2 regions of the Streptomyces sp. NBC_01428 genome follow, and region 2 is predicted to be linked to the other one. Evidence: riboswitches for the same ligand, from Rfam matches in the RefSeq annotation. Region 2 holds a riboswitch; the other holds the start of a gene.
The links. Region 2 has a riboswitch for glycine ahead of gcvT (glycine cleavage system aminomethyltransferase GcvT). Riboswitches for the same ligand answer to the same signal wherever they lie in the genome.
Positions count from the first base shown of each region.

Region 1 (11,068 bases), 4.5 Mb from region 2:
GTCGAACGGTGACGAGGTGCAGATCGGCAAGTACCGGCTGGTGTTCTACGCGAGCCAGCGGGGCGTCTGACCCTCCCCCAACTCCGTCCGGGGGGACACCGAGGGAATGTCCATGCTTCAAACACCGAGCGGCGGTGCCGGCAGCGGCACCGCCGCGGACAGTGGTCTGATGAGCATCGGCGCGGTGCTGAGCCAGCTGCGCGACGAGTTTCCCGAAGTAACCATCTCCAAGATCAGATTTCTGGAGTCGGAGGGGCTCGTCGAGCCGCGGCGGACCCCTTCGGGGTATCGCAAGTTCAGTGCGAACGACGTCGAGCGCCTCGGTCACGTCCTGCGCATGCAGCGCGACCACTATCTCCCGCTCAAGGTGATCCGCGAGCACCTGGACGCCCTGGAGCGCGGTGAGCAGGTACGTCTGCCCGCGGTGGGACGCCAGCGCGACTCCGGTGACGGAGAACCCCTCGGAGGGCTCTATGGCGAGCCCGAGGGGCCGACGGCGGCCCGAGTGGGCCGTGCGGAGCTGCTGGCCGCCGCGGAGATCGGTGAGCAGGAACTCGAGGAGTGGGAGTCGTACGGCCTGATCGGCCCCCTTCCGGGCGGTGTGTACGACGCCGAGGCGGTGACCGTCGCCGCACTCGTCGTGGAGCTGGGCCGCTTCGGGATCGAACCGCGGCATCTCCGGGCGATGAAGGCGGCGGCGGAGCGCGACGCGGGCCTGGTGGACCAGGTGGTGGCCCCGCTGCGGCGCCACCGCAACCCGCAGACCCGGGCGCACGCGGAGGCCCGGGCGAAGGAGCTGGCGGGGCTCACGGTGAAGCTCCACGCGGCCCTCGTGCAGACCGCGCTGGGCGTGCGACTTCCCTGATCGGGGCACCGGCGCCGCCGGTGGATCGGCCACCCGTTCTGTGCCCGACTACCCAAACGTCCCGAGCACGGCCTAGGGTTGCTGTGTGAACGAGCTCGATGTCGTAGGTGTCCGGGTGGAAATGCCCTCCAACCAACCGATCGTGCTTCTGCGTGAAGTGGGAGGCGACCGCTACCTCCCCATCTGGATCGGACCGGGGGAGGCGACGGCGATCGCCTTCGCCCAGCAGGGCATGGCCCCCGCACGACCGCTGACCCACGACCTGTTCAAGGACGTGCTGGAGGCTGTCGGCCAGGAGCTCACCGAAGTACGGATCACGGACCTTCGTGAGGGTGTGTTCTACGCGGAGCTCGTCTTCGCCAGCGGGGTCGAGGTCAGCGCGCGTCCCTCGGACGCCATAGCGCTCGCCCTGCGCACCGGCACGCCGATCTACGGCAGTGACGGGGTGCTGGACGACGCGGGTATCGCCATCCCGGACGAGCAGGAGGACGAGGTGGAGAAGTTCCGCGAGTTCCTCGACCAGATCTCACCCGAGGACTTCGGCACCAACAGCCAGTGAGGCCGGCGGCGCGGGAGTCACTTCGGCGGCATTTGCCCCTGGCGAGTGTGGTGTGCCGCGGCCCGCGCCGAGCGCATTCGGCTAGCCTTTCCCCGCGGTAGGACACGGCAAACCACTCCTTGGGTGATTATCACTCGGCGTGCCGAGTGTGGCGATCGTTGACGAGCCCCTGGTGACTGCCTACCGTCGTGAAGGCAGGTCTAGGACGGAGGTCGGCGTGAGAAGCAGCGGCGACGGTACGGCTGGGGGTGCTCCCGGACGCGGTCTGGGAGAGAGCGGCCCGTACCCTCCCCCAAGCTCTCGGCTCGACTCGAGCAGGGGGCAGCATGGCGGCGCGGCCGATCACGTTCCGCGGCGGCCGGCGGCAGTGTCCGACGAGGGAGGGACAGTTCCCGAGGAGGTCGGCTACCGGGGACCCACGGCGTGTGCCGCCGCGGGCATCACCTACCGCCAACTGGACTACTGGGCGCGGACCGGTCTGGTCGAGCCCAGCGTGCGTCCGGCCTACGGGTCGGGGACACAGCGGCTCTACAGCTTCCGTGACGTGGTGGTTCTGAAGATCGTCAAGCGATTCCTGGACACCGGGGTGTCGCTGCAGAACATCCGCACCACGGTTCAGCACCTGAGGGAGCGCGGTTTCCAGGACCTGGAGCGCATGACGCTGATGAGCGACGGTGCGACGGTCTACGAGTGCACCTCCCCGGACGAGGTCCACGCCCTGCTGCAGGGCGGCCAGGGCGTCTTCGGCATCGCCGTGGGCGTGGTGTGGCGGGACGTCGAGAGCGCCCTGTCGCAGCTGCACGGGGAGCGGGTGGACACCGGGGAGACGCTCCTCGCCAACAATCCCGCCGACGAGCTGGCTCGCAGACGGAACCGGGCCGTGTGACCGAAGCGCGCTTCCGATGACCTGATGCCCCGGCGTTGCCGGGGCATTGTCAGTGGCGTAGGGCAGCATCGGACATGTGAGAACCGCGCCCACGATCCTGCATCTCGACATGGATGCCTTCTTCGCCTCGGCGGAGCAGGCGTCCAAGCCGAGTCTGCGCGGGAAGGCCGTCGTCGTGGGCGGCCTCGGGCCCCGCGGGGTCGTCTCCACCGCTTCGTACGAGGCCCGGGTCTTCGGGGTGAACTCGGCGATGCCGATGGCACAGGCGCGCCGCCGGGCGCCGAACGCCGCGTATCTGGTGCCGCGCTTCGCTCTCTACAAAGAGGTCAGCGAGCAGGTGATGGGCCTGCTGCGGGCCCTGTCGCCGCTGGTGGAGCCGCTGAGCCTGGACGAGGCGTTCGTGGACCTGGAAGCGGGCGGAACGGCGTGGGACGAGCGCTCGGCACGGCTGGCCGGGGTGAAGCTGCGGGCGGACATCAGAGCTGTCACGGGGCTCACGGGATCGGTGGGGCTCGCCGCCTCCAAGATGCTGGCCAAGATCGCCTCGGAGCAGGCGAAACCCGACGGTCTGGTGCTGATCGATCCGGGCACCGAGCGCGAGCTGCTGGGGCCGATGTCCGTGCGGACCCTGCCGGGCGTCGGACCGGCGACGGGGGACCACCTGCGGCGGGCCGGGATCACCACGGTCGAGGAGATCGCCGAGGCGGGCGAGGACGAGCTCGTACGGCTGCTGGGGAAGGCCCATGGGCACGCGCTGTTCGCGATGGCGCTGGCGCGCGACGACCGGCCCGTGGTGTCCGACCGGGAGACGAAGTCGGTGTCGGTGGAGGACACGTACGACGTGGACATCCACGACCGGGTCCGGGTGGGCCTCGAGGTGGCGCGGCTCGCGGACCGCTGTGTGCGGCGGCTGCGCGGGGCGGGCCTGTCGGGCCGGACCATCGTGCTGAAGGTGCGCCGGTACGACTTCTCGACGCTGACCCGGTCCGAGACGCTGCGCGGGCCCACGGACGACCCCGGGGTCGTCCAGGAGGCCGCCGCGCGGCTGCTGGAGGGTGTGGACACGACCGGGGGCGTGCGGCTGCTCGGGGTGGGTGTCTCCGGGCTCGCCGACTACACGCAGGAGGACCTGTTCGCACAGGCGCAGGCACAGGCGCACGCGGAGGCCGTTGCCGCGGCGGAGCCGTCGGCGCAGGAGTTCGCGGAGGCGGAGCCGGACGGTCCCGAGGGCGGGAAGGAGCCGGCCGCGGAGCGACGGTGGTCCGCGGGGCACGACGTCCGGCATGCCGAGTTCGGGCACGGGTGGGTGCAGGGGAGCGGTCTGGGGCGGGTCACGGTGCGGTTCGAGACGCCGTACTCGGAGCCGGGCCGGGTGCGGACCTTCCGGACGGACGATCCTCGGCTGGAGCCGGCGGATCCGCTTCCGCTGGTGGAGCGGAGACCGGAGGAGCCGGGGCGGACGCCCGCGGACGTGGAGCCGGGGGCGTCGGGAGCCGGGGTACCGGAGGCCGACCCGACGGCCCCTGTGGTCTCAAGCCCAGGGGGCCAGGTGCCCTCGGGCTCCGTGGATCAGGTGTCCTCGGATCCCGCGAGCCGGCCGAAGTCACGGTCCGGCGGCGGCGGAGGGGCCGCCACGTCGAGTCCGTAGTGGTGGTAGAGCTGCAGTTCCTGCTCGGGGGAGAGGTGCCGGCCGACGCCGAAGTCGGGGGCGTCCTTGATCAGGGCCCGGTCGAAGGGGATGCGCAAGGTCCCCTCGACGACCTCACTGGGCTCCAGGGGGACGAACGCGTCCCGGCTGAACAGGCCGGTGCGTATGGCCGCCCATTCCGGTACCCCGGTCGCGTCGTCGAGGTAGACCTCGTCGATGGTGCCGATCTTGGTGCCCTTGCGGTCGAACGCCTTGCGGCCGATCAGGTTGCGCGGATCGATGTCGGTCTGCACGGTCCCTCCACGTGGTCGCAAACTCATCCGTAAGCAGTACATCCGTAAGCACTACAAAAGAGCACTTTCGGGCGGGCGGCCACTCGAAGGCAGGTGTCTTGTCCCCGCTGGTAGGCTGGCCAACGGCTGCTGATCCCGTGCGGGAGAGTCCTCCAGACTTCACCGGAGGCGCCGAAGGAGCAAATCCTCCCCGGAATCTCTCAGGCTCACGTACCGCACGGACGAGGTCACTCTGGAAAGCAGGGCGGGTGCCGATGGCCTCCGCCCTCACCGACGGTGAAAGCCGGGACGTCAGCGGACGGACCGGTGAAGCTCTCAGGTTGAGATGACAGAGGGGGAGGCCGTCGGGGTACCCGTGCCGGGGTACCCCTCGAAGGTCGCGTCAGACCAGGAGGCCTCCGCAATGACCGCCCCTCGCATTCCGCTCTCCGAGCTCGAACAGGGAATCCCCTTCGAGCAGCGCCACATCGGGCCCGACTCCGAAGCCCGGGCCAAGATGCTCGCGCAGGTCGGATACGGCTCGCTCGACGAGCTGACGGCCGCCGCGGTGCCGGACGTGATCAAGAACGCCGAGGCCCTGAAGCTGCCGGCCGCGCGCACCGAGGCCGACGTGCTGGCCGAGCTGCGTTCGCTCGCGGACCGCAACCAGGTGCTCGGCTCGATGATCGGCCTCGGTTACTACGGCACGTTCACGCCGCCGGTGATCCTGCGCAACGTCATGGAGAACCCGGCCTGGTACACGGCGTACACGCCGTACCAGCCGGAGATCTCGCAGGGCCGGCTCGAGGCGCTGCTGAACTTCCAGACCGTCGTCGCCGAGCTGACCGGTCTGCCCACCTCGGGCGCCTCGCTGCTCGACGAGGGCACCGCCGCCGCCGAGGCGATGGCGCTGTCCCGCCGCATGGGCAAGAACAAGAAGGGCCTCTTCCTGGTCGACGCGGACGCGCTGCCGCAGACCATCGCGGTCATCCAGACCCGCGCCGAGCCGACCGGCGTCGAGGTCGTCGTCGCCGACCTCGCCGAGGGCATCCCGGCCGACCTGGCCGGGCGCGAGATCAACGGCGTGCTCGTCCAGTACCCGGGTGCCTCCGGTGCCGTACGTGACATCAAGCCGCTCATCGAGCAGGCGCACGCGCTGGGCGCGGTCGTCACCGTCGCCGCCGACCTGCTCGCCCTCACGCTGCTCACCTCGCCCGGCGAGCTCGACGCGGACATCGCCGTCGGCACGACGCAGCGCTTCGGTGTCCCGATGGGCTTCGGCGGACCGCACGCCGGCTACATGGCGGTACGCGAGAAGTTCGCCCGCAGCCTCCCCGGCCGCCTCGTCGGTGTGTCCGTGGACGCCGACGGGCACAAGGCGTACCGCCTCGCCCTCCAGACGCGTGAGCAGCACATCCGTCGCGAGAAGGCGACCAGCAACATCTGCACGGCCCAGGTGCTCCTCGCCGTGATGGCCGGCATGTACGCCGTGTACCACGGCCCCGACGGGCTGCGGACCATCGCGCGCCGCACGCACCGCTACGCCACGGTGCTCGCCGCCGGGCTCACCGCCGGCGGAGTCGAGGTCGTGCACGGCGCGTACTTCGACACGCTCACCGTGCGGGTCCCGGGCCGCGCCGCCGCCGTCGTGGAGCGCGCCCGCGACCTCGGCGTCAACGTCCACGGGGCGGACGCCGACCATGTGTCGATCTCCTGCGACGAGACGACCACGCGCGCGCAGCTCGCCGCCGTGTGGACCGCGTTCGGCGTCGAGGGCGATGTCGAGGCGCTGGACGCGAGCGCGCAGGACACGTTGCCAGCCGCGCTGCTGCGCACCGACGACTACCTCACGCACCCGGTGTTCCACCAGCACCGCTCCGAGACCGCGATGCTGCGCTACCTGCGGAAGCTCTCCGACCGCGACTACGCGCTCGACCGCGGCATGATCCCGCTGGGCTCCTGCACGATGAAGCTCAACGCGACCACGGAGATGGAGCCGGTCACCTGGCCCGAGTTCGGGCAGATGCACCCCTTCGCGCCCGCCGAGCAGGCCCAGGGCTACCTCACGCTCATCCACGAGCTGGAGGACCAGCTCGCCGAGGTCACCGGGTACGACAAGGTGTCGCTGCAGCCCAACGCCGGTTCGCAGGGCGAGCTGGCCGGTCTGCTGGCCGTCCGCGGCTACCACCGCGCCAACGGCGACGACCAGCGCACCATCTGTCTCATCCCGTCCTCCGCCCACGGCACCAACGCCGCGAGCGCCGTGATGGCCGGAATGAAGGTCGTCGTCGTGAAGACGGCCGACGACGGCGAAATCGACGTCGAGGACCTGCGCGCCAAGATCGAGCAGTACCGCGACGAGCTGTCGGTGCTGATGATCACCTACCCCTCGACGCACGGTGTGTTCGAGGAGCACGTCGCCGACATCTGCGCCCAGGTGCACGAGGCCGGCGGCCAGGTCTACGTCGACGGCGCCAACCTGAACGCCCTGGTGGGTCTCGCCAAGCCGGGCCACTTCGGCGGCGACGTCTCGCACCTCAACCTGCACAAGACGTTCTGCATCCCGCACGGCGGCGGCGGTCCCGGCGTCGGCCCGGTCGGCGTGCGCGCGCACCTGGCGCCGTACCTGCCGAACCACCCGCTGCAGCCCGAGGCCGGCCCCGAGACGGGCGTCGGTCCGATCTCCGCCGCGCCGTGGGGTTCCGCGGGCATCCTGCCCATCTCCTGGTCGTACGTCCGGCTGATGGGCGGCGAGGGTCTCAAGCGCGCCACACAGGTGGCCGTGCTGTCCGCGAACTACGTGGCCAAGCGCCTGGAGCCGCACTACCCGGTGCTGTACACCGGCCCCGGCGGACTGGTCGCGCACGAGTGCATCATCGACCTGCGCCCGCTGACCAAGGCGACCGGCGTCAGCGTGGACGACATCGCCAAGCGCCTGATCGACTACGGCTTCCACGCGCCGACGATGTCGTTCCCGGTGGCCGGCACTCTGATGATCGAGCCGACCGAGTCCGAGGACCTCGGCGAGCTGGACCGGTTCTGCGACGCGATGATCGCGATCCGCGCGGAGATCGAGAAGGTCGGCTCCGGCGAGTGGGCCGTCGACGACAACCCGCTGCGGGGGGCGCCGCACACGGCCGCCGCGCTCGGCGGTGACTGGGAGCACGCGTACAGCCGCGAGGAGGCCGTGTTCCCCGCCGGTGTCTCGGCAGCGGACAAGTACTGGCCGCCGGTCCGCCGGATCGACCAGGCCTACGGCGACCGGAACCTCGTCTGCTCCTGCCCGCCGCTGGACGCCTACGAGGACTGATCGGCACACCGAACGCGGGTGGTCACCCGCAGTGACCACCCGCGGAGATGCGTCGGGGCCGGTTCGGAGAGTACGTCTCCGGGCCGGCCCCTCGTCTGTCTGGGCGGCCCTGTCGGGGCCGCCCGGGTGTGCGGGTCAGGCAGCGGTCATTACCGCGGCGCCGCCCAGCGGGCGGTGCGGGGCGATGATCCGGCCGTCCGGCAGGAGCTCACCGGTGTCCTCGAAGAGGAGAACGCCGTTGCACAGCAGGCTCCATCCCTGTTCCGGGTGATGCGCCACGAGACGGGCGGACTCCCGGTCGGCGGACGCGGCTGACGGGCACGGTGGCTGGTGCTGGCACATGGGTGGGATCTTTCGCTGGGTCGAGAGGTCAGTGATGGATGTGGTGTCTGTCCCGCGGCTCGAAGTACTCATGGCCGCCCCCCGTTGGTGTGTGGTCTGGAACCCAGTGTTGCCCCACGGGCGTCGATCCGCAGGGATTTGACGGCACCGCTTCTCACAGGTTGATGACGCATCACCCGTGCGGACGGTTCATCCCAACTGCAGTACCTCTTCGGGTGGTTCGAGGTGACCGAATAGGGCTAGTCCGGTCGGGTCGGGAGGGCGTCCTCCCTCGTACGAGCGTTGTGGAGCCCCGATGAGCGGGCCGGTGGTCCGGGGTCGTGACAGCGCTGTGCCCCGCGGCCGGCCGTCGGCCGCGGGGCACGGTGGTCGTCGGGTCAGGCGGGTGAGCCGAGCAGCGGTCCGGGAGTGACGGGGGTGACCCGGTGGGTGAGCACCGGGAGGAGTTCGGCGACGCGGTGCGGGCGGTGCGCGGCGATGCCGGGAGGGGCGGGGGCCAGGGGGACGAGGAGGTCGGTGGCGGCCGGATGGCCGTCGGCGCCGTCGGCCGTGATGTCGCCGTGCAGCCAGAGGGTCAGCATGTACAGCTCGGGTACGGACAACAGACGTGCCTGGTAGGGCTGGTGCATGGCTTCGGCCTGTCGCAGGGCGTGTTCCGTGGCGGCGATGTAAGGCCCCTCGAAGAAGCGCGAGAAGGCCCAGCCGTCCGGCGTCAGCATGGTGTCGGCGGCTGCCACCGCGCGGTCCCCGCTGCGGAGCAGGAACCGCCACCCCGCGAGCCGGGTGGTGGACGCGCCCGCGGGCGTGATGCGGTCCAGGACATGGACGGGCAGCGGGAGTTCGGGCGTGATCGGTCCCTGCGCCAGGCGCAGGGAGGGCGTTCGGGCTTCGCGGACGGCGGTGGGAGAACCGAGTGCCGTGAGGACGGTGCGCAGGGCGGGCGCGGGAGCCGGAGGTACGTGCAGCGGCATGGTGGGTCGCCTCTCGTTCGACAGGCACAGTGGCGCGAGGGAGGGGGCGGACGGCGCTGTCAGCTCTCGGGTCAGAGGGGCGTGGGGTCTGGATCCGCCGGCAGGAATGCCGCCTGTCGTCGTCACCGTGACGACAGGACCTAGGACCGCGAGCGCAAACTCTCTGCCTCGGTAGCGGAGTTTATACGACACGTGTTCATACAGTGTTTCGGCTAGTCGTCCCGAATATGAAGAACAAGGCACTATTCGGTCGCGAAAACGCGCGCTTCATCCCGGTTCTGCGTGGCCGCATGGCGGTGACCTCGGAATATTTCACCGGAGCGGTCGGCCGATACTCGTCGGCGTTTTTCACGAGATCTTGGCGCCGGTAAACTTGCTTATTGCCGCATGCCTCGTGAATGTGCCCGGGGAATCGGACCCCAGCGTAGCGGCCGAAGGGCGCGCGCGGGACGTTATGGATCGCGTTGCCGGGGCATCATCCTCCGTACCCGGGACACCAAGGCCGCCGGATCGTCGGCCTGCCCAGTCGAGGAAGGACATCGCGATGGGGGAGAAGGTCGTTGCAGGGCCGTTCGACCTGAGCGACCGACAGCGCCACCGCGACAAGCTCCGGCAGTGTCTGACGGTGCTGGAGAGGCTGCTGGAGGAGAAGAGGTTCGACCGGCCGAAGAACCTGATGGGCCTGGAGATCGAATTGAATCTCGCGGGGCCCGACGGCATGCCGCGCATGATGAATGCCGAAGTACTGGAGCGGATTGCGAGCAAGGATTTCCAGACAGAACTCGCCATGTTCAACCTGGAAGTCAACATAGCCCCACACCGCTTGGACGGCCGGGTATTCGACCGGCTCGCCGAGGAGTTGCGCACCTCGCTCGCGTACGCCCATCGAAAGGCGAGCGAGGTCGACGCGGGAATCGTGATGATCGGCATCCTGCCGACGCTCGGACAGGACGACCTGGTCTCCGCGAACCTGTCGGACGTCGACCGGTACGCGCTGCTCAACGACCAGATCGTCGCGGCGCGCGGCGAGGACTTCGTGCTCGACATCGACGGGGTGGAACGCCTCGTGTGCCGCTCGGGATCCATCGCGCCCGAAGCCGCCTGCACCTCCGTGCAGTTGCACCTCCAGGTCACCCCGGGCCGCTTCGCGGACGTGTGGAACGCGGCACAGGTCGTCGCCGCCCCGCAGGTCGCCGTCGGCGCCAACTCGCCCTTCCTGTTCGGTCACGAGCTGTGGCGTGAGTCGCGGCCCCCGCTCTTCCAGCAGTCCACCGACACCCGTCCGCCCGAACTGATGGAGCAGGGGGTCCGGCCCCGGACGTGGTTCGGTGAACGCTGGGTCACCTCCGCGTACGACCTCTTCGAGGAGAACCTGCGGTTCTTCCCGCCGCTGCTGCCCATCTGCGACGACGAGGACCCGCTGGAGGTGCTCAACGCCGGCGGCGTGCCGAAGCTCGCCGAACTCGTGCTGCACAACGGCACGGTGTACCGGTGGAACCGGCCCGTGTACGACATCGCCGACGGCGTTCCGCATCTGCGGGTCGAGAACCGGGTGCTGCCCGCCGGTCCGACCGTCACCGACGTCGTCGCCAACGCCGCGTTCTACTACGGGCTGGTGCGCGCGCTGGCCGAGGAGTCCCGGCCGGTGTGGACGCGGCTTCCCTTCGAGGCCGCCGCCGCCAACTTCGACGCGGCCTGCAAGCACGGCATCGAGGCGCGCCTGGAGTGGCCGCGGCGCGGACGCCACAGCGGCACCACCCAGGTGGACGCCGCGCACCTGATCCGCGACGAGCTGCTCCCGCTGGCAGCCGCCGGCCTGGACGCGTGGGGCATCGAACCCGCCGACCGGGACCTGTACCTGGGCGTGATCGAGGACCGTTGCAGGCTGCGTACGAACGGCGCGACCTGGCAGGCCGCCACCTTCCACCGGGCACTGGAGAAGGGCCTCGGGCGGGACGCCGCCCTGGCCGCGACGACCAGGCGCTACGGCGAACTCATGCACCTCGGGGACCCGGTGCACACCTGGCCGGTCGGGCTGCCGAAGCCGGCTCCGCTGGCGTGAGGTGACGGGGGCGGTGGTCGGCCCGTGCTGCCGGCGTCTCAGCCGGTGATGCCGGAGCCGGCCGCCACGATCGCCTTGAGCATGACGGCGTGGATCTGTGCCGGGTCGTTGACCTGCTGACCCGAACCACCGGTCGCCTTGGCGATCTGGTCG
Region 1 covers NZ_CP109499.1:7,614,858-7,625,925, forward strand. Annotated here, with positions in the region: gene OG406_RS33020 (FHA domain-containing protein) at 1-70, shown strand, start outside; gene ftsR (transcriptional regulator FtsR) at 113-865, shown strand; gene OG406_RS33030 (bifunctional nuclease family protein) at 951-1,424, shown strand; gene OG406_RS33035 (MerR family transcriptional regulator) at 1,642-2,310, shown strand; gene OG406_RS33040 (DNA polymerase IV) at 2,387-3,958, shown strand; gene OG406_RS33045 (PRC-barrel domain-containing protein) at 3,880-4,251, opposite strand; glycine riboswitch at 4,382-4,477, shown strand; gene gcvP (aminomethyl-transferring glycine dehydrogenase) at 4,655-7,540, shown strand; gene OG406_RS33055 (DUF5999 family protein) at 7,676-7,882, opposite strand; gene OG406_RS33060 (hypothetical protein) at 8,260-8,853, opposite strand; gene OG406_RS33065 (glutamate-cysteine ligase family protein) at 9,398-10,915, shown strand; gene OG406_RS33070 (substrate-binding and VWA domain-containing protein) at 10,954-11,068, opposite strand, start outside.
Region 1: it holds a riboswitch for glycine, as region 2 does, so the genes downstream of both, gcvP (aminomethyl-transferring glycine dehydrogenase) here and gcvT (glycine cleavage system aminomethyltransferase GcvT) in region 2, are expected to answer to the same signal.

Region 2 (11,068 bases):
TGAAGCGCGTCAAGACGGAGCCGGTCAGCTGCTACGGCGTCAACCACGCCGACTTCTCCCCGGACGGCAGGTACTTCATCGTGTCCTGCGAGTTCAGCGGCGAACTGCTGAAGGTCGACACCGAGAAGATGAAGGTGGTCGCCCAGCAGAAGCTGCCGTTCCAGGGGGCGATGCCGCAGGACGTGAAGATCTCCCCGGACGGCAAGAAGTTCTACATCGCCGACATGATGGCCGACGGGGTGTGGGTCCTGGACGGCGACAAGTTCACCGAGCCGACGCTGCTGCACACCGGCAAGGGTGCCCACGGTCTCTACGTCAGCCGCGACTCCCGCGAGATGTACATCTCCAACCGCGGTGAAGGCACCATCTCGATCTTCGACTTCACCCAGAACCGGCTCACCAAGAAGTGGCGCCTGCCGGACGGCGGCAGCCCGGACATGGGCGGCGTCTCGGCGGACGGCAAGGTCCTGTGGCTCTCCGGCCGCTACAACGCCGAGGTGTACGCGATCGACACCCGCACCGGTGTGCAGCTCGCCCGCATCCCCGTCGGCAGCGGCCCGCACGGACTCGCCGTGTACCCCCAGCCCGGCCGCTACTCGCTCGGCCACACCGGCATCTTCCGCTAGAACGGCGCCTGTTGACCCGCTTGAGCTGACACGCCGTCGTACGGGTGACGGTCCACGGCCCGCCCCCGCGGAACGGAGATCGTGCTCCCCATGATCATCCATCGCCCGCGGCGGCGGGCCGCCGCCGTCGTCCTGTCCCTCGGGGCCGTCCTCGCGACGACCGCCGCGACGCCCGCCGCCCCGGCCGCCCCCGCCACCCGGGCCGCGGCCCCGAGCTGCCCCCAGTTCACCGACCCGGTCAAGGCCGCCGCCGACCGGCGGGTGGACGTCGGGCGCATCACGCCGGAGCCGGTCTGGCGCAGGACCTGCGACACCCTGTACCGCAGCGACTCCCGGGGCCCGGCGACCGTCTTCGAGCAGGGCTTCTATCCGAAGGACGTCGTCGGCGGCCAGTACGACATCGAGCAGTACACCCGCGCCGACCAGCCCTCGCCGTACGTGGCGGCGACGTACGACCACGATCTCTACAAGGCCGGGAACACGGCGGGCTTCAACTACTACATCGACGCTCCCGGCGGCGTCGACGTGAACAAGACCATCGGCGACACCCATCGCCGGGCCGGCCAGGACGAGGTGGCCTTCCCCGGCGGTATCGCCCGCCAGTACGTCGTCGGCGTCTGCCCGGTCGACAAGCGGACCCGGACCGAGATCATGAGCGACTGCCAGAGCAATCCGTACTACGAGCCCTGGCACTGACCCACGTCCCCCGGCACCGCCGGAGCCGGCGCCCCCGCCCGGGTGCCCGCTCAGACCGCGGTGAGCAGCGCCTCCGCCCCGACGGGACGGAAACCGGCCGCCTGGAACGCCCGCAGACTGCGGGCGTTCCCCGCCGCCACCTGCGCCCACACCGGCTCGCCGGTGAGGTGCCGCGCCGCCGTCGCGAGCGCCCGCCCCAGCCCCCGGTGCCGTACGTCCTCGGCCACCTCGACCGAGGCCTCCAGGCGGCCCCCGACGCCGTGTCCGAGGACGACCGTCCCGCCGTCCGCCGCCCAGGCCCGTACACCGTCCCGCCGCCCGAGCGCGGCGGCGACCCGTGGATGGCCGGAACCGGACAGTTCCGTGAGGACGAGGGGCGGCGGACCGGACAGCGGGGCGGCGACGGACATCACGTCGACGGTGTCGTGCGCGCGTCCCGTCCGCTCCATGAGCGCCGCGAGGAACCGGGGGTTCATGGCCGCGGCGAGCGGATCGCAGCCGACGGCGGCCAGCGTCGCGCGCACCCAGCCCTCGTCCTCGTCCGTGAAGACCACGGAGTGCGCGGTGAAGGCGAGGACCCCGGCGTCGCGCGCGCACTGCTGCGGCACGACCGTGACGGAGCCGTCGGGCGGTGGGAAGATCCCCCGTGCCGCGGCGGCCACGACGGTCCCCAGCCCGTGTGCGGTGCCGGCCACGACCGCCCCCTCGACGCTTGAGTCTCCACCCATTGGAAGGCCCAGACTCGCAGACTTGACCGACGACGGCACCGGCCTCCTCACCGTCGGCGCACCGGGCGGAGTCCGCCTGGGTGGTCGCCGCACTACGGGCCCGCGCGGACCGTTAATCTGACCTCCGTACACAACGCAGTGACGCACGCAGTGATGCACGACGAAGGGGCGGACCGGGTGGCCGACATCGAGGAAGCACGCAAGCAGTTCGAGCGGATCGACACGGACAGTGATGGATTCATCACGGCGGCCGAGTTCAAGACCGCGCTCGCCCAGGGCGGCGACTGGAACGTCACCGAGTCGGTGGCCGAGGTCATCATCGCGGCCCGCGACCTCAACGGCGACAAGCTCCTCTCGTTCGACGAGTTCTGGGTCCACCTGAACAAGTGACGCTCCCCGAAGGGGCGCCCACCGGTCATCCCGGCGGGCGCCCCTTCGGCGTCACCCGCCCCGGCGGGCCGTCCTCGGTGCGGTCCGAAGCAGCCGGAGAGCGTGGTGTTTTCGGCCTCTTCACCCGGATGCCGCACAGCCCGGAATAGGGCATCCGTCCCCGGGGTTGCTGATCCCCATCAGGAGCATCAACCCCGGAAGGGTCTGTCTCTCATGAAGATCGGCATCATCGGCGCGGGCAACATCGGCGGCAACCTCACCCGGCGGTTCACCGCCGCCGGGCACGACGTGTCCGTCGCCAACTCCCGCGGCCCCCAGACGCTCACCGCGCTCGCCGAGGAGACCGGGGCGACCCCCGTCACGGTCGAGGAGGCGGCACGCGGCGCCGAGATCGTCGTCGTCACGGTCCCGCTCAAGGCGGTCCCGAACCTGCCCGACGGCATCCTGGACGGAGCCGCCGAGGGCGTCGCCGTCATCGACACGGGCAACTACTACCCCCAGCAGCGCGACGGCCGGATCGACGCGATCGAGGACGACGGTCTCACCGAGAGCCGCTGGACCGCGCAGCAGATCGGCCACACGGTCGTGAAGGCCTTCAACGGCACCTACGCCCAGGACATCCTGGACCGCGCCCGCCCGGCCGGCGCACCGGACCGCTTGGCGCTCCCGGTGGCCGGTGACGACGCCGCGGCCAAGCAGCGGGTGCGCGACCTGATCGACGAGATCGGCTTCGACACCGTCGACGCGGGCGGCCTGGACGACTCCTGGCGCCAGCAGCCCGGCACGCCCGTCTACGGCCTCCAGGAGGGCGTCGACGCCGTCACGAAGGCCCTGGCCGAGGCGCCCCGGGAGCGTCCGGCGGACTTCCGCGGCTGACCCGCGCCACCGGCACGGGCCGGAGGTCAGACGATCTCCAGGGGCCGGTGCGGCCCGACCGGCAGCTCCACCGTCACGGAGTCGCCGGGCCGCACCGGCCCGCCGGTGAGGACGACGCTCATGATCCCCGCCTTGAAGCGGACCGTCCCGTCCTCGTCCCGCCCGACGACCTGCTTCATGAGGCCCTTTCGGAAGGTGTCGATCTGGGCGCAGGGATTGCGCAGCCCGGTCACCTCGACGACGGCCTCCGCCCCCAGGTGCAGCCGCGTCCCGGTGGGCAGCCCGAGCAGGTCGACGCCCCGGGTGGTGACGTTCTCCCCGAGCTGACCGGCGGTGACCTCGAAACCCGCCGCGCGCACCTCGTCGAACAGCTCCTCGTGGATGAGGTGCACCTGGCGAAGGTTCACCTGCGACGGGTCCTTCAGCATCCGGAACCGGTGCTTGACCGTCGTCCCGGCGTGCACGTCGCCCTCCACGCCGAGCCCGGCGAGGAGTGTGACGCCCGTCCGGTTCGGCTTGGTGAAGGAGTACGTCCCGTTGCTGCTGACCGCAGCGACCGTCCCGCCCATGTGTCCGCTCTCTTCCTTCCGCTCGGCTACGCCCCGCCGGCCCAGGTGCGCAGCGCGGTCTTGCTCGCGAAGTCCGCCACATTCTTGTCCACCGGGTCGGACGTGTACTGGTGGAAGCGCCACTTCGCCTTGATGCGGGGCTTTCCCGCGGAGACGTAGTCGGCGATCCAGAGACCGTCGCCGGCGTACGAGGTGGTGTCGATGTTCAGCCAGAAGTTCCGGTTCGTGTAGAGCACCACCCGGTGGTGCGGGCGCAGCTCCTTGACCTTGCGGATGAAGCGGTCCTTCTCCGCGTTGCTCGCGTGGGTGCCCTCGCCGGTGGTCTCCCAGTCGACGGCGAGCAGGTCGCCCGCCTTCTCGGGGGCCTTGCCGACGAAGTACTCGGCCTGGGCGGTGATGTCGCCGGGCCACAGGAAGTGGTAGAAGCCCACGACGCACTCGGCGTCGCGGGCCGTCTTCACCTGGGCGGCGAGCTTCGGGTTGACGTACGAGCGGCCTTCGGTCGCCTTGATGAAGACGAACGACAGACCGTCGGTTCCGTACGCGGACGACTGGTAGGCGCTGACGTCGATGCCTCGCAGCATGGGGGGAGCCTCCGTGCAGGGGGCGGGCCACACAGAGTGGTGCCCGGGTTTCGTGGGGAACAACTGCCCTTCGAGTTCCCCGACTTCACCCGTGTCACCCTCGCACGGAGGAGCGACCCGCACCCGGCGTACGCGATCAGCACTCGATGATGTTCACCGCGAGCCCGCCCCGGGCCGTCTCCTTGTACTTCACGCTCATGTCGGCGCCGGTCTCCTTCATGGTCTTGATGACCTTGTCGAGGGAGACCTTGTGGGAGCCGTCGCCGCGCATCGCCATCTTCGCGGCGGTCACGGCCTTCACGGCGGCCATGCCGTTGCGCTCGATGCAGGGGATCTGCACCAGACCGCCGACCGGGTCGCAGGTCAGGCCGAGGTTGTGCTCCATGCCGATCTCGGCGGCGTTCTCCACCTGCTCGGGGCTGCCGCCGAGCACCTCGGCGAGCGCGCCGGCCGCCATCGAGCAGGCCGAGCCGACCTCGCCCTGGCAGCCGACCTCGGCGCCGGAGATGGACGCGTTCTCCTTGAAGAGCATGCCGATGGCACCCGCCGCGAGGAGGAACCGCACGACGCCCTCCTCGTCGGCGCCCGGCACGAAGTTGATGTAGTAGTGCAGCACCGCCGGGATGATGCCGGCCGCGCCGTTGGTCGGGGCGGTCACCACCCGGCCGCCCGCGGCGTTCTCCTCGTTGACCGCCATCGCGTAGAGGGTGATCCACTCCATCGCGTGGGCCAGCGGATCACCCTCGGCGCGGAGCTGGCGGGCCGAGTGGGCGGCGCGCCGGCGGACCTTGAGGCCGCCCGGCAGGATGCCCTCGCGGGCCATGCCGCGCGAGACGCACGCCTGCATGACGCGCCAGATGGCGAGGAGCCCCTCGCGGATCTCGTCCTCGGTGCGCCAGGCCCGCTCGTTCTCCAGCATCAGCGCGGAGATCGACAGGCCGGTCTCCTTCGTCAGCCGCAGCAGCTCGTCACCCGTGCGGAACGGGTACTTCAGGACGGTGTCGTCGAGCTTGATGCGGTCCTCGCCGACGGCGTCCTCGTCGACCACGAAGCCGCCGCCGACCGAGTAGTACGTCTTCTCCAGGACGAGGTCGCCCGCGGCGTCGTAGGCGAAGATCGTCATGCCGTTCGCGTGGTACGGCAGGGCCTTGCGGCGGTGCAGGATCAGGTCGTCGTCGAAGGAGAAGTCGATCTCGTGCTCGCCGAGCAGGCTGAGCCGGCCGGACGCCTTGATCTGCTCCACGCGGTCGTCGGCGCCCTCCACGTCGACCGTGCGCGGCGAGGCTCCCTCCAGGCCGAGCAGCACCGCCTTGGGCGTGCCGTGCCCGTGGCCGGTCGCGCCCAGCGAGCCGTACAGCTCGGCGCGTATCGAGGTCACCGGGGCCAGCAGCTCCTCGTTGCGCAGCCGCCGGGCGAACATGCGTGCGGCGCGCATCGGGCCCACCGTGTGGGAGCTGGACGGGCCGATACCGATCGAGAACAGGTCGAAGACCGAGATGGCCACGGGGAACTCCTTGGTGGTTTCGCCGGACGCCGTTGTCCGGCGGGGGTGGTGCGGGACTGCATGGGACGGGGCACCGCGCTGCTTCCAGTGTGCGCGGTGCCCCGGACGCCCGTACGGAACGAACCGTACGAACAAAAACCGTACGCCGTGAAAACGTACGAACAAAAACGTACGGCCTGAAGCGTACGAAACTACTTCAGGCCGGGGTACAGCGGGTGCTTGTCGGCCAGAGCGGACACCCGGGCCTTGAGGGCCTCGGCGTCGTAGGCCGGCTTCAGCGCCTCGGCGATGACGTCGGCGACCTCGGTGAAGTCCTCGGTCGTGAACCCGCGGGTGGCGAGCGCCGGCGTGCCGATGCGCAGCCCGGAGGTGACCATCGGCGGGCGCGGGTCGTTCGGGACGGCGTTGCGGTTGACCGTGATGCCGACCTCGTGGAGCCGGTCCTCGGCCTGCTGCCCGTCCAGCGCGGAGTTGCGCAGGTCGACGAGGACCAGGTGCACGTCGGTGCCGCCGGACAGCACGTCCACGCCCACGGCCTTCGCGTCGTCCTGTACCAGGCGCTCGGCCAGGATGCGCGCGCCGTCCAGCGTGCGCTGCTGGCGCTCCTTGAAGTCGTCGGTGGCGGCGACCTTGAAGGAGACGGCCTTGGCCGCGATCACGTGCTCCAGCGGACCGCCCTGCTGACCCGGGAAGACCGCGGAGTTGATCTTCTTGGCCAGCTCGGCCGTCGAGAGGATCACGCCGCCGCGGGGGCCGCCGAGGGTCTTGTGGGTGGTCGTCGTGACGACGTGGGCGTGCGGCACCGGGTTCGGGTGCAGGCCCGCGGCCACCAGGCCGGCGAAGTGCGCCATGTCGACCATGAGGTACGCGCCGACCTCGTCGGCGATCCGGCGGAACTCCGCGAAGTCGAGCTGACGCGGGTACGCGGACCAGCCGGCGACGATCAGCTTCGGACGCGACTCCTTGGCGAGGCGCTCGACCTCGGCCATGTCGACCTGGCCGGTCTCGTCGTCCACGTGGTAGGCGACCACGTCGTAGAGCTTGCCGGAGAAGTTGATCTTCATGCCGTGGGTGAGGTGCCCGCCGTGCGCGAGGTTCAGACCCATGATCGTGTCGCCCGGCTTGAGCAGCGCGAACATCGCCGCCGCGTTGGCCTGGGCGCCCGAGTGCGGCTGCACGTTGGCGTGCTCGGCGCCGAACAGGGCCTTCACCCGGTCGATGGCGATCTGCTCGACCACGTCGACGTGCTCGCAGCCGCCGTAGTAGCGGCGGCCGGGGTAGCCCTCGGCGTACTTGTTCGTCAGGACCGAGCCCTGGGCCTCCATGACCGCGACCGGAGCGAAGTTCTCCGAGGCGATCATCTCCAGGGTGGACTGCTGGCGGTGCAGCTCGGCGTCGACGGCGGCCGCGACGTCCGGGTCCAGCTCGTGCAGGGGGGTGTTCAGAAGCGACATGCGGTGACTCCTCAGCCGGCGGTGAAGGCGGCGTACTCGTCGGCGGACATCAGGTCCTCGGGCTCGTCGGCGACGCGGACCTTGAACAGCCAGCCGCCCTCGAAGGGGGCCGAGTTCACCAGCGACGGGTCGTCCACCACGTCCTGGTTGGCCTCGACGACCTCGCCGCCCACGGGGGAGTACAGGTCGCTGACCGACTTGGTCGACTCCAGCTCGCCGCAGGACTCGCCCGCGGTCACCGTGTCACCGACCTCGGGAAGCTGGGCGTAGACGACATCGCCGAGCGCGTTGGCCGCGAACTCGGTGATGCCCACGGTCGCGACGCCGTCCTCGGCGACGGACAGCCACTCGTGCTCCTTGCTGTAGCGGAGCTGCTGGGGGTTGCTCATGGCCTGAATTCTCCTGTACGCGGGGGAGTGCTGATGAAAGGGGGAGTCCGTCACCCGGACGAGCCCGTCCGGGGGTGCCGTCCGGCGCCGCGGAGAGCCGCGACGCCCGTGGTCCGTGCGGGCCGGTGTCACGGCCTGCCGGTGCGGACCAGTGTCACTTCCGGCGCTTGTAGAAGGGCAGCGCCACGACCTCGTAGGGCTCGTGGGTGCCCCGGATGTCCACACCGACACCGGTGGTGCCCGGCGCGGCGTGCGCGGCGTCGACGTACGCCATCGCGATCGGCTTGCCCAGCGTGGGCGACGGGGCGCCCGAGGTGATCTCTCCGACGACCTGGCCGCCGGAGACCACCGGGTACCCGGCGCGCGGCACGCGACGCCCCTCGGCGACGAGGCCGACCAGGACCCGCGGCGGGTTCTGCTCGGCGCCCTCGGCGGCCTCCTGGAGCGCGGCGCGTCCCACGAAGTCGCCCTCCTTCTCGAACTTCACGACCCGTCCGAGGCCGGCGTCGAAGGGGGTCAGCGAGGTCGTCAGCTCGTGCCCGTACAGCGGCATGCCCGCCTCCAGGCGCAGCGTGTCGCGGCAGGACAGGCCGCACGGGATCAGCCCGACGGGGGTGCCCGCGTCGGTCAGCGCCTGCCACACCTTCTCGGCGTCGGAGGGCGCGACGAACAGTTCGAAACCGTCCTCGCCCGTGTAGCCGGTGCGGGCGATCAGCGCCGGCACACCGGCGACGGTGCCCGGCAGCCCCGCGTAGTACTTCAGGCCGTCCAGGTCCGCGTCGGTGAGCGACGCGAGGATGCCGGGGGACTCGGGTCCCTGCACGGCGATCAGGGCGTACGCGTCACGGTCGTCGCGCACCACCGCGTCGAAACCGGCGGCGCGTGCGGTCAGCGCGTCCAGCACCACCTGGGCGTTGGAGGCGTTCGCTACGACCATGAACTCGTGCTCGGCGAGCCGGTAGACGATCAGGTCGTCCAGGATGCCGCCGTCCTCCTGGCAGATCATCGTGTAGCGGGCACGGCCGACGCCCACGGTGGCGATGTTGCCGACCAGCGCGAAGGCGAGGAGCTCGGCGGCCTGCGGGCCGGTGACGGTGATCTCGCCCATGTGCGAGAGGTCGAAGAGGCCGGCCTTCGTGCGGACGGCGAGGTGCTCGTCGCGCTCCGAGCCGTAGCGCAGCGGCATGTCCCAGCCGGCGAAGTCGGTCATCGTCGCGCCCAGCGAGCGGTGCAGGGCGTCGAGCGCGGTGAGGCGGGGGGTGGTGCTGCTCATCGGTGGGGCTCCCAAGGCATGACGGCGAGGTCGTTCCTCCCCATCTGTCATCGGAACCTGAGAGGTTCATCACGACCCCGCGAAACGGTGGTCCTGATTTGCACCTTGGGTGGAGCCACGGAGAGCGGCCCGCTTTTCAGATGTGCCTCGCCCGCGCGGTAACGGGGCCTGAGAGATTCAAGGGAGGGACTTGCTCCTTCGGCGCCCGGGTACACGTACCCAGGACTCTCCCGCGCGGATTCAAGCGGCCGGTATGCAGTTGGCGCGGCCATCATTGCACGCCCCGTCCGATCAGGGCAGTCCGCATCTGTAACCGTGCTGTGGCAGTCCGCGCACCGAAACGGGAAGCGCCGCGCATTACCTTCTCTTTACACTCGACGGGGATGGGACTCCACATCCAAGGGGAGGACGGCCACGGTGAACAGGACCACGGTGTACGCGACGACCTCGGGTCTCGCGCTGCCCGAGCAGACCGGCGCACCGGCCCGGGAGGCGTGCGGCCCGCTCCCGGCGGCCGTCGTCCGAGACCTGAGGGACCGTGCCGGGCACAGCCCGCACGGTCTGCGCTTCGGCACCCGCGACCTCGTCGTGGTCACCGGACTGCCCGGCAGCGGCAAGTCGACCCTGATGCGGCGGGCGGTCGAGGGCACGCGCGTCGACTCGCAGGACACCCGCGACCGTTGGGACGGCCGGATGGCCCGCCTGCTGCCGTACGCGGTCTACCGCCCCCTGGTCCGCCTCGCGCACTACGCCGGCCTGCGCCGGGCGCTGCGCGGCGACGGCGGAGTCGTCGTGCACGACTGCGGCACCCAGGCCTGGGTGCGCCGCTGGCTCGGCCGCGCGGCGCGCCGCCGGGGAGGCGCGCTGCACCTGCTGCTGCTCGACGTCACGCCGGACACCGCGCTGGACGGCCAGCGCGAGCGCGGCCGGGGCGTCTCGCGCTACGCGTTCGCCCGCCACCGCGGCGCGGTCGCCCGGCTGCTGCGCTCCGTGGAGCGCGGTGACGTTCCCGAGGGCTGCGGTTCCGCGGTCCTCATCGACCGGGAGGCGGCCGACGTGCTGCGCAGGATCGACTTCGGCCACTGACCGGCCGTGTCGTCCCATTAACCTTTCCAGCCGGAACAGTGGTTCGAAGCAGGCGGTAGAGACAGATGGACTTCCCGGCACAGGCACACCCCCATCCGCACGGCGGCTGGCCCGGCAACGAGCTGGAGGAGGTGCTGTCCGCCGCCCTCGGCATGGGCGGAGCCGCCTCGGCGGGCGCCCGCATCGTCGAGGTGCTCGGCCGCAGCTTCGTCTGGGTGCCGCTGCCCAGCGGCGGCGGCCCCGACAGCGGCCCGCTCGATCTGCCCACGATGGAGCTCGAAGGCCAGGTGTACGTGCCCGTCTTCAGCTCGGAGGAGCAGTTCCGGCAGGTCACCGGCGGCCACATGTCGTTCACCATCGCGCCCGCCGCGGAGTTCGCCCGCGGACTCCCGCCGCAGGTCGGCATCGCGGTGAACCCGGACGGCGTGGTCGGCGTGCCCCTGCCGCCGATCGCCGTCGCCGAACTCTGCCGGGCCGGGCGGACCCCGCTGGACGGACCGGCGAGCGGCGGCCGGGTGCGGCTCTTCGAACCGGACTGGCAGGAGGACCCGGTGGACTTCCTCGCCGCGGCCTCCGCCGAGTTCGCCGGCACCGGCGTCGTGCTGAGCGCCCGCCGCTGCCTGGCCAGCATCGAGGGCGACGCCCCGGTCATGTTCATCGGCGTCGAACTCTCCCTGTGGGAGGGCGAGGCCCGCACCCTCCCCCTCGACGCCCTCGGCCGGGCCCTCGGCCGCGTCCCGATGAACATCCCGGTGAACCTGGTCCTCCTCGACGTGACCCAGGACCCGGTGGGCGACTGGATGCGCGCCCAGGTCCGGCCCTTCTACCAGGCAGGTCACTGAACGGCCGTCCGTCGTGACGGAAAGGAGCACGCGACGGCGTCCCCCGGCGGA
Region 2 covers NZ_CP109499.1:3,090,934-3,102,001, reverse strand. Annotated here, with positions in the region: gene OG406_RS13300 (YncE family protein) at 1-626, shown strand, start outside; gene OG406_RS13295 (ADP-ribosyltransferase) at 717-1,322, shown strand; gene OG406_RS13290 (GNAT family N-acetyltransferase) at 1,373-2,017, opposite strand; gene OG406_RS13285 (EF-hand domain-containing protein) at 2,228-2,440, shown strand; gene OG406_RS13280 (NADPH-dependent F420 reductase) at 2,543-3,316, shown strand; gene OG406_RS13275 (MOSC domain-containing protein) at 3,343-3,885, opposite strand; gene OG406_RS13270 (glycoside hydrolase family 25 protein) at 3,912-4,469, opposite strand; gene OG406_RS13265 (L-serine ammonia-lyase) at 4,606-5,973, opposite strand; gene glyA (serine hydroxymethyltransferase) at 6,165-7,427, opposite strand; gene gcvH (glycine cleavage system protein GcvH) at 7,439-7,816, opposite strand; gene gcvT (glycine cleavage system aminomethyltransferase GcvT) at 7,971-9,089, opposite strand; glycine riboswitch at 9,124-9,235, opposite strand; glycine riboswitch at 9,236-9,332, opposite strand; gene OG406_RS13245 (AAA family ATPase) at 9,507-10,175, shown strand; gene OG406_RS13240 (enhanced serine sensitivity protein SseB) at 10,241-11,017, shown strand.